2 regions of the Geodermatophilus sp. SYSU D00965 genome follow, and region 1 is predicted to be linked to the other one. Evidence: riboswitches for the same ligand, from Rfam matches in the RefSeq annotation. Region 1 holds a riboswitch; the other holds the start of a gene.
What was found. A riboswitch is a leader RNA that binds a small molecule or an ion and turns the genes downstream of it on or off. The one in region 1 is predicted to bind thiamine pyrophosphate.
Positions count from the first base shown of each region.

Region 2: linked by a shared signal. The riboswitch ahead of ACI789_RS19665 (ECF transporter S component) and the one ahead of thiM (hydroxyethylthiazole kinase) in region 1 are both predicted to bind thiamine pyrophosphate.

Region 1 is NZ_JBJGYQ010000008.1:128,413-135,359, reverse strand. It holds gene pgm (phosphoglucomutase (alpha-D-glucose-1,6-bisphosphate-dependent)) at 1-713, opposite strand, end outside; gene ACI789_RS09765 (alpha/beta fold hydrolase) at 824-1,669, opposite strand; gene ACI789_RS09760 (helicase) at 1,768-3,519, shown strand; TPP riboswitch at 3,643-3,737, shown strand; gene thiM (hydroxyethylthiazole kinase) at 3,730-4,527, shown strand; gene thiE (thiamine phosphate synthase) at 4,524-5,192, shown strand; gene thiD (bifunctional hydroxymethylpyrimidine kinase/phosphomethylpyrimidine kinase) at 5,189-6,082, shown strand; gene ACI789_RS09740 (TenA family protein) at 6,079-6,789, shown strand; gene ACI789_RS09735 (flotillin family protein) at 6,834-6,947, opposite strand, start outside.
Region 2 is NZ_JBJGYQ010000023.1:20,948-27,894, forward strand. It holds gene ACI789_RS19650 (uracil-xanthine permease family protein) at 1-1,015, shown strand, start outside; gene ACI789_RS19655 (energy-coupling factor transporter transmembrane component T family protein) at 1,028-1,795, opposite strand; gene ACI789_RS19660 (ABC transporter ATP-binding protein) at 1,792-3,183, opposite strand; gene ACI789_RS19665 (ECF transporter S component) at 3,216-3,830, opposite strand; TPP riboswitch at 3,828-3,931, opposite strand; gene ACI789_RS19670 (Nramp family divalent metal transporter) at 4,075-5,367, opposite strand; gene ACI789_RS19675 (Mut7-C RNAse domain-containing protein) at 5,475-6,179, opposite strand; gene ACI789_RS19680 (aminotransferase class I/II-fold pyridoxal phosphate-dependent enzyme) at 6,281-6,947, opposite strand, start outside.

The sequences.
Region 1 (6,947 bases):
CTCGCCCCGCCCAGCGGGTCGGCGCCGATCTGCACCCCGGCGTCCCGGACGGCGTCGAGGTCGAGCACGTTCGGCAGGTCGTCGACGTAGGCGCCGAGGAAGTCGTGGCTCTGCGCCGCCGCCCGCGCCCGGGTGAAGGGGATCCGCTGGACGCCGTCCAGCCCGGCGCGGAGCAGCGCGTTGGCGCGGTCGGCGATGGTCTTCGTCGCGTCGGTGTCCGCGGGGCCGCCGGACGGCGGGTTGTACTTGAAGCCGCCGTCGCGGGGCGGGTTGTGCGACGGCGTGACCACGATGCCGTCGGCCGGCCCCGACGTGCGGCCGGCGTTGGCGGTGAGGATGGCGTGGCTCAGCGCCGGCGTGGGCGTGTACCGGTCGGCGGCGTCGACCAGGACCGTCACGTCGTTGGCGACGAGCACCTCCAGCGCGCTGGCCCAGGCCGGCTCGGACAGCGCGTGGGTGTCCCGGCCGAGGAACAGCGGACCGTCGTATCCCTGGGCCGCCCGGTACTCGCAGATCGCCTGCGTGGTGGCGAGGATGTGCGCCTCGTTGAACGCGGCGTCGAAGGCGGACCCCCGGTGGCCGGAGGTGCCGAACGCCACCTGCTGCGCCGGGTCCGCCGGGTCGGGTTCCCGCGTGTAGTAGGCGGTGACCAGCGAGGCCACGTCGATGAGGTCGCTCGGCCGGGCCGGCTGTCCGGCGCGGGGGTCGGTCATGTGCCGATCCTGGCCCGCCGGGCACCCCCGGCGCGACCGGTGCCGGTCCGGCGCCTGCCCCGGGGCGCGCGCCGCACCCGCGCCGGGCGCTGGGCTGCACCGCGGCCGGCTCAGCCCTCGACGCGCTCCAGGAACCGCTTCAGCGTCTCCAGGAACACCTGCGGCTGCTCCGAGTGGACCCAGTGTCCGGCGTTCTTGACCCGCACCAGCCGGGTGGCGGGGAACAGCTCCTCCATCCGCGCGCGGTCCTCGGGGAGCACGTAGTGCGAGTTCGCGCCCGCGATCCACAGCACCGGACCGTCGTAGCGGGCGCCCGGGGGCGGCTCGGGGAACCCGCGCAGCTCCCCGAGGTCGCGCTCCAGCAGCTCCAGGTTCAGCCGCCAGCGCCATCCGCCGTCCGCACCGAGGCCCTCGCGGACCAGGCTCTGCAGCAGGAAGGAGCGGACCATCCGGCTGGGGACGACGGTGCGCAGCGCGGCGTCGGCGTCCTCGCGGGTCCTCAGCGCGCCGAGGTCCAGCGCGCGCATGGCGGCGATGTACGCGGCGAAGGGGGAGGCCTCCTCGTCGGGGTCGTCGGTGCGTCCGCCGGACACCGGGTACTCGGTGGGGGAGATGTCGACGACGACCAGCGCGCGCAGCAGCTCCGGGTGCCGCACCGCGACCTGCATCGCCACCTTGCCGCCCATCGAGTGCCCGACGAGGGTGACCGGTTCGGCGAACGACCGCAGCTCGTCGGCGACCATCCCCGCCATGTCGAGGTAGTCGACCCGTTCGGTCCACGGCGAGTGCCCGTGGTTGGGCAGGTCCAGGAGGGTCACCCGGTGGTCGCCGGAGAGGCCCTTCGCGGCCGTCGTCCAGTTCTTGCCCTGACCGAACAGGCCGTGCACGAAGACCACCCGCGGGCCGCGCTCGCCCAGCGTCCGGGCGTGCAGCCGTTCCTCGGAGTTCTCCGTCACCCGGCGATTCCACCAGATCCCGTCGTCCGCCCCACCTACCGTCGACGGCCGACGAAGACACCGGTCGGCGTCCGCGCCGACGGAGGGGGAGCACACCCATGCCCGGACGGCGTCGCCGCACAGCCCGGTCGACCAGCCAGAGCCGCTCGACCACCACCCGCAGCACGACCACCAGCACCGCCGCCCGCCGCGCGGCACCGGCCCGCCGCACCGCGAAGCCGGCGCCGGAGCGCCCGGTCGCCGGCCCGGGGGAGCGGGTGTGGGTGCTCGCCGTCCCGTTCCGCGCGCCGGCGCCCGGGGCCCAGTGGCGCCCGGACCTGCAGGCCCACGTGTACGTCGGCCGCGAACTGCCGCCGGAGCTGGCGCCCTACGACCCGCCGCCGTACACGTTCGAGCGCTTCCTCGAGGACGAGCTCAACGCCACGCCGCGCCCGGTCCCCACCGGCCGCCCCATGCAGCCGCGCGACGAGCAGCTCACCGGTGCGGCCGCGATCGCCGCGTCGGCGAAGGCCGGGCACCGGGTCTTCCTGCTCGGTGACGACCCCGGCGTGGGCAAGACCGGCACCGCCGTCCTGGCCGCCCGCGAGGTCGTGGCGCAGCGCGGCGGCCGCACGGTGCTGGTGGTCGCGGACCGCCCGGCGGCGATCACCATCCCGCACTGGACGCGGTCGATCGCCGGCTTCGGCGACGGCGGCCTGCGCTGGTGCGTGACCACGTGGGACCGGCTGGCGAAGGTCGCCAAGCTCCGGTTCGACGTCGTCATCGCCGACGAGGCGCACATGGTGCGGCACACGACGACGCAGCGGTGGAAGCACTGGAAGGCGGTCTCCGGTGCCGGCCGGGTGAAGGACGCGCCGTTCGTCATCGCGGCCACCGCCACCCCCGCGCACACGCCGCTGGAGCTGCCCTACCTGGCGCCGCAGTTCGCCCAGCGGCACGGCGAGCCACTGCGCGCGTGGGCCGATCTGCCGGCGAAGCTCGCCGAGCACGGGTTCCACGTGGAACGGGGCCGGTACGGCTGGACCTGGACCGAGGACGCCGACCGCCGCCGCGCCGACCTCGCCCGGCTGCAGGACTGGCTGGCCGAGGGCTACCCGCCGGCGACGCTGCACCGCCCGGCGCCGTGGGGCCCGGTGTCGGTCACGGGGACGCCGGTGTCGCTGACGCCGGCGGAGCGGGCCGCCTACGAGTCGGAGTGGCAGGAGTTCCGCGCCGAGATGCAGCTGGCCCGCCGCGGCCGGCAGACCGCGCGGGGCCGGGCGGCGCTGCTGCGGTTCCGGCAGAAGGCCGGGCTGATCCGCGCACAGGCGACCGTCGACTGGGTCAAGGCCCAGGTGGAGGCCGAGCGGCAGGTCGCCGTCTCGGTGGAGTTCGTGGAGACGGCGGCCGACCCGATCCGGGAGGCGCTGCTGGACTCGGGCGTCGCCGTGGCCGCCATCTACGGCCGCGACCGGTTCGACGTCGAGGCCGAGCGGCTGCGGTTCCAGACCGGCGCCGCGCCGGTGTGCGTCTTCACGGTGACCGCGTCGATCAGCCTGCACGCCGGCGAGCTGCTGCCCGCCGGGACGCACGCCTCGGCCACGCCGCGGGTCGGGCTGTTCCACCAGCCGCGGTTCTCCGGCATCCAGGCCCGCCAGGTCACCGGCCGCACCCACCGCGACGGGCAGGTCTCGCCGTGGCGGGTCGCCTTCGCCGAGGACACCGTGGAGGAGCAGGTGGCGCGGGTGATGGTGGAGCGGCTGGCGGTCAGCGGCTCGACCGCGGGCGCGGACACGTCGTCCCTGCAGGAGATCGCCGAGCTGCTCGACGCCGACTGGCTGCCCTCGACCGCGCTCACCGGGAACGACTGAGCGTCCGGGAGGCCGCGCGGCGCCGAGTGGCGAGTTCCCGTGCCTCCCGGCGCGCTCGGACCACGGCAACCCGCCAGTCGGCGCCGCAGGACTTCCGCCCGTGACGTTGTTAGGTTCGGGACCGCAAGTGGCACGGGGTGCCCCCGCCCGGGGCTGAGAGCACACCCGTCGAACCTGCTCCAGTTCGTACTGGCGAAGGGATGTCACGGCGTGGGAGCCATCGACCTGCGCGCGGCCCGCGAGGAGCTGCGCACCGCTGCACCGCTGGTGCACTGCCTGACCAACACCGTCGTCCAGACGATGACGGCCAACGCCCTGCTGGCCGCCGGCGCGGCACCGGCGATGGTGGACGCACCGCAGGAGGCCGGGGACTTCGCCGCGGTCGCCTCGGCGGTGCTGGTCAACGTCGGCACGGTGCACGAGCGCACCGCCGAGGCCATGCGGCTGGCGGCCCGCTCCGCCGGCGCGGCCGGGACGCCGTGGGTGCTCGACCCGGTCGCGGTCGGTCCGCTGGCCTACCGGACGGCGCTGGCCGCCGAGCTGGTCGAGCTGATACCCACCGCCGTCCGGGGCAACGCCTCCGAGGTCCTGGCGCTGGCCGGGGCCGGCACCGGCGGCCGCGGGGTGGACAGCACCCACAGCACCGACGCCGCGGCCGAGGCCGCCCTCGACCTGGCCCGGCGCACCGGGGGAGTGGTCGCGGTCAGCGGCGAGGTGGACCTGGTCACCGACGGACGGCGGACCGTGCGGGTGGGCGGCGGTTCGGTCCTGCTCACCCGCACCACCGGCGCCGGCTGCGCGCTGGGCGCCCTGGTCGCCGCCTACCTCGCCGTCTGCGACGACCCGCTGACCGGCGTCGTGGCCGCGCACGCGCACGTGGCGCTGGCCGCCGAGGTCGCCGCCGACGTCGCCGACGGGCCCGGCACCTTCGCCCCGGCCTGGCTCGACGCCCTCGACGCCCTCGACGGGGAGTCCCTGAGCCGGGCGGACGTGCGGGAGGAGCGGTGAACGGGTTCGACCCGACCCTCTACCTGGTCACCGACACCGGGCTTGCCCGGCCCCGGCCGGTCGCCGACGTCGTCCGCGCCGCGGTGGCCGGCGGCGTCACCGCCGTCCAGGTGCGCGACAAGACGGCGTCCCGGCGGCAGCTGCTCGCCCTCACCCGGGCCGTGCAGGCCGCGCTGGCCGACCGGCCCGACGTCGCGGTCGTGGTCAACGACGCGGTCGACGTCGCCCTGCTGGCCCGCGCGGGCGTGCACGTCGGCCAGGACGACCTCCCGCCGGCCGAGGTCCGGCGGCTGCTGGGCCCCGGCGCGCCGCTGGGGCTGAGCGTCACCTGCGCCGCGGACCTGCACGCCGCGCTGGCCCTGCCTCCGGGCATCGTGGACCTGGTCGGCATCGGCCCGGTGTGGGCGACGCCGACCAAGCCCGACGCGGCTCCCGGCCTGGGGCCGTCGGGCACCCGGGAGCTCGCGGCTGCCGCCCGCTCGGCGGGGCTGGTCGCCGTCGCGATCGGCGGGATCGACGCCAGCCGGGCGGCGGAGGTGGCGGCGACCGGGGTGGACGGGATCTGCGTCGTCTCGGCGATCTGCGCCGCGCCCGACCCCGCGGCCGCCGCCCGGGAGCTGCGGGCGCGGATCGACGCGGGCCGCTCGGTGGGGGTCCACCGATGAGCGGACAGGGGCGGAAGCCCGGCAGCGAGGAACGAGCGAGGAGCGGAGCGCCCCGCGGGAGCGAACCAGGCAGCACGAGCGGCGTTCCGGTCGCGCTCACCGTCGCGGGCAGCGACCCGAGCGGCGGCGCCGGCATCCAGGCCGACCTGAAGACCTTCAGCGCCCTGGGTGCGTACGGGACGGCGGTGCTGACCGCGCTCACCGCGCAGAACACCCGCGGGGTCACCGGCGTCCACCCGGTGCCGGCGGCGTTCGTCGCCGCGCAGCTCGAGACCCTGCTCGACGACGTCGAGGTGCACGCCACCAAGCTCGGCATGCTGGGCAGCGCGGAGGTGGTCCGGACCGTGGCGCGGGTGCTGGCCGACCGCCGGGCGGGCCCGGTGGTCTGTGATCCCGTGATGGTGGCGACCAGCGGCGACCGGCTCATCGACGACGCCGCGGTGGACGCCGTCCGCACCGACCTGCTGCCGGTCACCGACCTCGTCACGCCCAACGTGCCCGAGGCGGCGGCGCTGCTCGACGCGGCGCCGGCGACGAGCGTCGACGACCTCCCCGGGCAGGCCACCGCGCTGCTGGCCCTCGGCCCGCGGGCGGTGCTGCTCAAGGGCGGCCACCTCGGCGGGGAGGAGAGCGTCGACGTGCTGGCCACCGCGGGCGCCGTCACCGTGAGCCGCCGCCCCCGGGTGCGGACGACGGCGACGCACGGCACCGGCTGCACGCTGTCCTCGGCCCTCGCCGCGCTCGCCGCCCGCGGGCGCACCGACGACTGGGCGCGGCTGGTCGACCCGGCGCGCGACTACCTGCACGCCGCGCTGGTCGCCGGGGCCGGCCTGGGCATCGGGTCGGGGCACGGGCCGGTGCACCACTTCGCCGGGATCTGGCCGTCGTGAGCGCCGCCGCGAACGCTCACGGGGACGCCGAAGCCCCGTTCACCGAGCGCGCCTGGGCCGCGACGGCCGGCCTGCGCGCGGCCATCGACGACCTCCCCTTCCTCGCCGAGCTGGGTTCCGGCGCGCTGGCCCCGGCCACGTTCCGGCACTACCTGGAGCAGGACGCGCTCTACCTCGCGGACTACGCCCGGGCGCTGGCCCTGCTCGCCACCCGCGCCCCGGACTCGGCCGCCGCGTCCTTCTGGGCGACCTCGGCGGCCACGACCGCGACCGTCGAGCGCCAACTGCACGCCGACCTGCTCGCCGCGGAGCTGCCCCCGGCCGACCGGCCGGGCGGCGACCCGGTGCCCTCACCGACCTGCCTGGCCTACGTCTCCTACCTGGTGGCCGCGGCGGCGACGGCTCCGTACGCGGTCGCCGCCGCTGCCGCGCTGCCCTGCTACTGGGTGTACGCCGACGTCGGCGCGCGCCTGGCGCGGACCGCGGCGCTCGTCCCCGGACACCCGTACCTGCGCTGGGTCGCCGCCTACGACGCCCCGGGGTTCCAGGAGGCCGCGCGCACCGCCCGCGCGCTGGTCGACGCGGCCGCCGGCGAGGCGCCCGGCACGCAGCCGGCCATGCTGCGCGCCTTCACCGTCGCCACCCGCTACGAGCTGGAGTTCTGGCGCGCGGCGCACGAGCGGGAGAGCTGGCCGGACCCGATCTGACCCCGACCCGACGGGCCCGGCCGGGGAACCCCCGACCGGCCCGGTCAGCTCGCCGGCGGTTGCCCGTCCGCCGGCACGATCGGGATCCGGGTGGCCGCGCCGTCGGCGGCCGTTGCGCCGTTGGTCGCCGGTGCGCTGCCACCCCCGGCCACGGCACC
Region 2 (6,947 bases), on a different contig from region 1:
GGAGTACGGGCTGTCCGCCGTCCTCGGCGGGGTGCTGGTGACCGCCGCCGTCCAGGTGGCGATCGCCCTGGGCATCCACCGGATCGCGTTCCTCTTCCCGCCCGTGGTGACCGGCACGATCATCCTGGTCATCGGCCTGGGGCTGCTGCCCAGCGGCGTCAACCTGGCCGCCGGCGGCGTCGGGTCCCCGGACTTCGGCTCGCCGGTCAACCTGGGCGTGGCCGCGCTCGTGCTCGTGCTGACCGTGCTGCTCAACCAGTTCGGCCGCGGCCTGCTGTGCACCGCCTCGGTGCTGGTCGCGGTCGTGGTCGGCTACCTGGTGGCGATCCCGCTGGGCCTGCTCGACCTCTCCGGCGTCGGCGACCGGCCGCTGGTCGCCGTCCCTGCCCCGTTCGAGTTCGGGCTGTCGTTCCCGGTCGTCGCGGTGCTCTCGATGGCGGTGGTCGGCGTGGTCAACATGGTCGACTCGGTGGGCACCGTGCACGCGGTCACCGAGGGCGGGGCGGGGCGTCCGGCCACCGCCCGCGAGCTGCGCGGCGGCATCCTGGCCGAGGGCGGCAGCGCCGTCCTCGGCGGGGCCTTCGGCGCGCTGCCGACGACGATGTTCAGCCAGAACATCGGGCTGGTGGCCCTCACCAGGCAGATGAGCCGGCACGTGGTGACCATCGGCGCGCTCGTCCTCGTGGGGCTGTCCCTGCTCCCGCAGGTCGCCGCGGTGCTGGCCGCGATCCCGCCGGCGGTGCTCGGCGGCGGCGTGCTGGTGCTGTTCGGCATGGTGTGCGCGATCGGCGTCCAGCTGCTCAGCAAGGACGGCCTGGACACCCGGGGGCTGCTCATCGTGGCGCTGTCGGTCGGCCTGGGCCGGGGGATCGCCTCCGCGCCGGACGCCGTGGACCGGGTGACCGGCGAGTGGGGGGCGCTGTTCGACTCGGGGATCGTCGTCGCGGCCGGGGTCGCCGTCGTCCTCAACCTGGTGCTGCCCGGCCGGCCGCGCCGTCCGCACCTGGGAGCCTGACCCGCGGCGACCTCAGCCGAGCAGCGGGTCCCAGGCGCCGCTGGCCACGCTCGCCGCCACGGCCGCCGCGCAGACCGCGACGGTCCCGGCGACGAACCAGCCGTCGCGGGGGCGCAGGACCGAGCCGCGGGCGTTGGTCCGGGGGACGCCGGAGTCGAACCCGCGGGCGTCCATCGCCGTCGCCAGCCGGGTGCCGCGCCGGATGGCGGCCACCAGCAGGGCGAAGGCGGTGCCGGCGAGCAGCCGGGCCGCGGCGACGGGGTTCGCCCCGGCGTCGACGCCCCGCGCCCGCCGGGCCAGCCGGATCGTCTCCCACTCGGCGGCCAGCAGCGGCACCAGGCGCAGCGCGGCCAGGGCGCCGTAGGCGAAGCGCGGCGGCACGCGCCAGTGCAGGGTGAGCGCGTCGGCCAGCCGGACCGGGTCGGTGGAGGCGACCAGCAGGACCCCGGGCAGCGCCAGGGCGACGACCCGCAGGCCCCAGGTGGCGCCGCTGAGCCAGGCATCCGCGCCGTCCAGCGCGCCGAAGGCCACGTTGACCCAGGCGACGCCGGCCGCGCTCAGCAGCAGCGGCCAGGTCCGGCGCGCGACCTCCCGCGGGGCGGTCAGCCCCGCGGCCGGCAGCAACGCCAGCTCGGCGGCGAGCACCACCGCCGGGGTGACCGGGTCGCCGCTGACCAGCAGCACGACGGTGAGGACGGCGATGGCGGCCAGCTGGGCGACCGGGTTCACCGCCGACAGCGGGACCGGGCGCACCGGCCCCAGGGCGAGCGGCGGGGTCACGGCACCGCCACCCGGGCGCCCAGGCTCAGCACGTCGTCGGCCAGCGCGGCGACCACGTGGACGTCGTGGGTGACCAGGCACAGGGCGCGGTCGCCGTCCTGCTGCTCGGCCAGCAGCGCGACCAGCTCCGACCAGGTGTCCCGGTCCTGGCCGAAGGTGGGCTCGTCGAGCACCAGGACCGGCGGCCGGGTGGCCAGCGCGGTGGCGACCGACAGCCGCCGCTGCTGCCCGCCGGAGAGGGTGAACGGGTTGGCCTCGGCCAGCGGCGCCAGGCCGAGCCGCTCGAGCAGCTCGTCGGCACGCCGGTGGGCCGCGCCCTCGCCCGCGCCGGCGCGCAGCGGACCCAGGGACAGCTCGTCGCGCACCCGTCCGGTGAGGAACTGGTGCTCGGGGTGCTGGAAGACGGTGCCGACCCGCTCCACCAGCTCGGCGGCCCGCCAGCGGGACGGCGGCCGGTCCGGGCGGCGCAGCCCCGCCGTGAGCGCCGGCCCGGCGGTGACCCGGCCGGTGGTCGGCGCCCGCAGGCCGGCCAGCAGCAGCGCCAGCGTGGACTTGCCGGTGCCGTTGGGGCCGGTGACCGCCAGGGTCCGCCCGGCCCGCAGGACGGCGTCGGTCGGCGGCAGGGCCGGGGCGGTCGAGCCGCGGTGGGTGAACCCGGCCGCGTCGGCGGCCAGCAGCACCGCCCCCGCGGGGGAGCTGCGCCGCACGGGCAGGCGCAGCGGAGCCGGTGCCCACCCGGGGCCGTGCTCGGCCACACCACCCCCCGGCAGCAGCTCCACCACGCGGTCGACCAGGGGCAGCCAGGCCGCGGCGTCGTGGTCGACGACGACGAGCGTGGCGCCGCGGTCGGCGACCGCCCGGGCCACCGCGCCGCGGACCAGCTCGGCGCCGGCCGGGTCCAGCTGCGCGGTGGGCTCGTCGAGCAGCAGCAGGCCGGGGCGCGGGGCGAGCGCGCCGGCCAGCACCAGCCGCTGCTTCTGCCCGCCGGACAGCGCGCCGGTGGACCGGTCCCGGCCCAGGTCGAAGCCGACCGCGGCGAGGGCGGCGTCCACGGCCGGCCCGATCGCCGCGGGCGGGGTGCCGACGTTCTCCAGCCCGAAGGCGACGTCGTCCCCGGCGCGGGTCATCACCAGCTGCGAGTCGGGGTCCTGGAAGACCATGCCGACGCGCTGCCGCCGGCGGTCGGGCGGCTCGCCGTCGACGGTCAGCACGCCGACGACGTCCCCGCTCTCCGGGTCCAGCAGGCCGCCCAGCGCCCGCAGCAGCGTGGACTTGCCCGAGCCGGAGGCCCCGGTGAGCAGCAGCCGCTCACCGGGGGCCACCGTCAGGTCGACGTCCCGGACCGCCCAGGCCCGCCGGGTGGCGTGCCGGAAGCCCCACCCGGCCACCCGGACGGCGGCCGGGGACCCCCCGGTCAGCGTCAGACCCGGGTGCGGCCGGAGGCGAACGCCGACAGCGCACCGCTGCCGGCCAGCGCGCGGGTCAGCGCCATGCTGCCCGCGCCCGCGACGACGACGGTGCCGGCCACGACGAGCGCCACGTACGTCGTCTTCCAGCCCGCGGTCCAGTCCGGGTAGTAGTAGAGGAGGTCCAGGACGGCGGCCATCGCGCCGGCCAGCGCCGCGGACAGCAGTGCCTGCGGCCACCCGAAGCGGCGGTACCGGAAGGCGGCGAAGCCGGCCTCCCCGGCCAGCCCCTGCAGCAGGCCGTAGACGATCGTCGTCGTCCCCCAGGCCGAGCCGAGCAGCGCCGAGACGATCGCGGCGACCAGCTCGGCGAACAGGCCCGCTCCGGGCTTGCGCACCACCAGCGGGGCGAGCACCGCGGGGACCAGCCAGACGCCGTACATGAACGCCTGCCCGGGCGGGAAGGCGGCGAAGGCCGTTCCGGTACCCGCCCACAGCAGGCCCCAGGCCCAGAAGACGACGCCGAAGGCGACGCCCAGGACGGCGGTGACGACGATGTCGACGGTGCGCCAGCGCGAGCGCCCCCCGGTGGGCGCAGCCGACGACGGACGGACGGCCTGGTCGGCCATGACTTTCCTCCAGACTCCCTGCGCCGGCATGACCCGGATCAGGTTCGAGGGTCTGCGGGAACCCGCACTCTCAGCGCCGAAGCGCTCCCCTGCTGTGTGTTCGGTTGTGCGACCAGCCTAGACCGTTCCGCCGCTGCCGCCGTCCGCCGGTGCCCGCTGCCGCTGCCCGGACACGATCATGGCGCCGTGACCACCGGAGGGGGCTCCGGAGTGGTCACCGCGCCATGATCGCGGGGGAGGTCCTTCAGCCGAGGACGAAGCCCAGCAGCAGGTGGGCGTTGAGGCCGATGATCAGCGCGGCGACGACCGCCCCGGCGATGGTGGTGACCGGCCGGTTGACCCAGTTGCCCATGACCGAGCGGCGGGCGGTCAGCCACAGCAGCGGCACCAGCGCGAAGGGGATGCCGAAGGAGAGCACCACCTGCGACCAGACCAGCGCGGTGGTCGGGTCGCCGCCGAGCAGCAGCACCGCCAGGGCCGGCGCCAGGGTGACCAGCCGGCGGGCGAGCACCGGGATGTGCCGGCGCAGGAAGCCGGCCATGACCACCTGCCCGGCGTGGGTGCCGACCGAGGAGGAGGCGAACCCGGAGGCGAGCAGCGCGACGGCGAAGGCCAGCGCGGCGCCGGTGCCCAGCTGGTCGCCCAGCCCGGCGTGCACGCTCTCCAGCGACTCGATGCCGTCGTCGGCGGTGAACAGCTGCGCGGCGATCACCAGCATCGCGGCGTTGACCAGCCCGGCCAGGCCCATCGCGACCAGGACGTCGACCCGCTGGGCCCGCAGCAGCCGGCGCCGGCCGGCCTCGCTGCGCCCGGCGGTGACCACGTCGCCGTACCGGCCCGGGGTCAGCGCGGAGTGCACGTAGATGACGTGCGGCATGACGGTCGCGCCCAGGATCCCGGTGGCCAGCAGCAGGCTCTCCGAGCCGGCGAACGAGGGCACGAGGCCGCCGGCGACCCCGCCGACGTCGACGCCGGAGCTGACCAGCGTGTAGCCGAAGCCCAGGCCGATCACCAGCAGCAGCCCGGCGATCACCCGCTCGAACGGCCGGTGCCCTCGGGACTGCGCGGCCAGCAGCACGAACGCGACCACGGCGGTGATCACCCCACCGATCGGCAGCGGCACGCCGAACAGCAGGTTCAGCGCCACCGCGCCGCCGACGATCTCGGCCAGGTCGGTGGCGATCGCGACCGCCTCGGCCTGCAGCCACAGCCCGCGGGTGACCGGCCGGGGCAGCTGCTCTCGGCAGAGGGTGGCCAGGTCCCGGCCGGTGGCCAGCCCGAGCTTGGCGGTCAGCGACTGGATGAGCATCGCCATGAGGTTGGCCGCCACGATGACCCACAGCAGCGTGTAGCCGAACGAGGCGCCGCCGGCGAAGTTGGTCGCGAAGTTGCCCGGGTCGACGTAGGCCACCGCCGCGACGAACGCCGGACCCAGCAGCGGCCACAGCCGCCGCCGTCCGGACCCGGAGGGTGCCGGTCTCGGCGCGCCGACCAGCGTGGTCGGCAGGACGGCGGCCTCGGTCTTCGACAGGTACACGGCGGCCTCGCAGGAGCGGCGCAGGTGGATGGGCGCTCCTTCCTGTGCCCGCCGCGGGTGACACGTGCGGGCCAGCCCGTGGCCCCCGGGGGCCGACCTGGCGGGCCCTACCGGCTCGCCGTCCGGACCAGCGCGTCGATCCGGCGGGCGTGCGCGCCGCGCCAGTAGACCCGGTCGCAGGCCGGGCAGCGGGAGAACTCCTCGTAGGTCCGCCTGGTACCGGCGGGCAGCCGGTCGGCGACGTCGGCCTTGGCCACCGGCAGCAGCCGGGCGCCGCAGGCGGTGCAGCGGGTCAGCGGCGCCAGCGGGGGAGCGAACCGGTCGAGGACGTCGGCGAGCTGGTCGTCGGGCCGGGCGCCGCGGACCAGCGCCCCCGACGGCAGGGCCCGGCGCATGAGCAGGCCGCGGTCCTGGGTGAGCAGGGCGCGCTCCTCGGCGGTCGCGCGGACCACGAGGTCGGCGTCGTCGGCGTCGTTGGACCACGCCGCGTCCAGGCCGAGCAGCCGCAGCCGGCGGGCCAGCGCCCCCAGCCCGACGTCGAGCAGGAAGCCGCCGGCCGGCACCGGCTGCGGCCGCGGGACCTCGGCGACCTCCACGGTGCTGCCCGGCCGCGTCCGGTCGGCGACGCCGGCGGGGGCGCCGTCGACCCGGAGGCCGCCGACCTCGGTCAGCGGCACCCCGGCCGCCTGGACGACGTGGCCGAGCGTGGCGTCGGGGTCGAACCGCATCCGCCGGACGCCGCGGTGCCGGTCCCGTCCCGGCAGGAGGAAGCGCAGCGGCGGCGGGACGAGGACGTCCACCGAGCCGGTCACCGCTGGCCTCCTGAGGGGCTATGAGACGTCCATGGCCTGATTCCGCGCCGCGGTCCGCTCCTCGCTCGCTGGCGCTCGCTGCGATGCTCCCGCGGCTGTCATCAGGCGACGACCCGGAAGGTCTCCATCGACGGGTCCGCGGCGTCGGGGATCAGCATCCCGGCCTGCACCCCGCTGGTCAGGTAGTCGACGGCGTCCTGGCTGATCCGCTCGCCGGGCGCCAGCACCGGGACGCCGGGCGGGTAGGGGCTGACCAGCTCGGCGGCCACCCGGCCCACCGCCTCGGCGGCCGGCACCTGCTCGACACGGGCGAAGAACGCATCGCGCGGCGTCATCGCCTGCTCCAGCTCGAGGCCCTGCGGCGAGGGGAGGTCCACCCGCGGCGGGCGCTCCATCGACGCGGCACCCTCCACGAGGGCACGCAGCGCGTCCAGCAGCGCCTTCTCCGTCTCGTCGTCGTCGGCGTGGGTGATGCGGGCGTTGACGCGGAGGGTGTCAGCCGCGCCGAGGTCCACGTGGCAGGCGGCGCGCAGCCAGTCCCCGGCCTGGAAGCCGGTGATGCCCAGGCCCCGGACGTCGACGGTGATCGCCAGCGGGTCGAGGTCGAAGGCGCCGCCGGTGCCGATGACCTCACGGCCCATGACCGCCAGGCCCGGCAGCGCGTCGATCTCCGCCCGGAGGCGCGCGGCGCGCTCGATCGCCCTGCCCAGCAGTTCCTCGCCCTGCTCGACCATGTGCCGTCGCCACCCGTCGAGGGTCAGGTACACC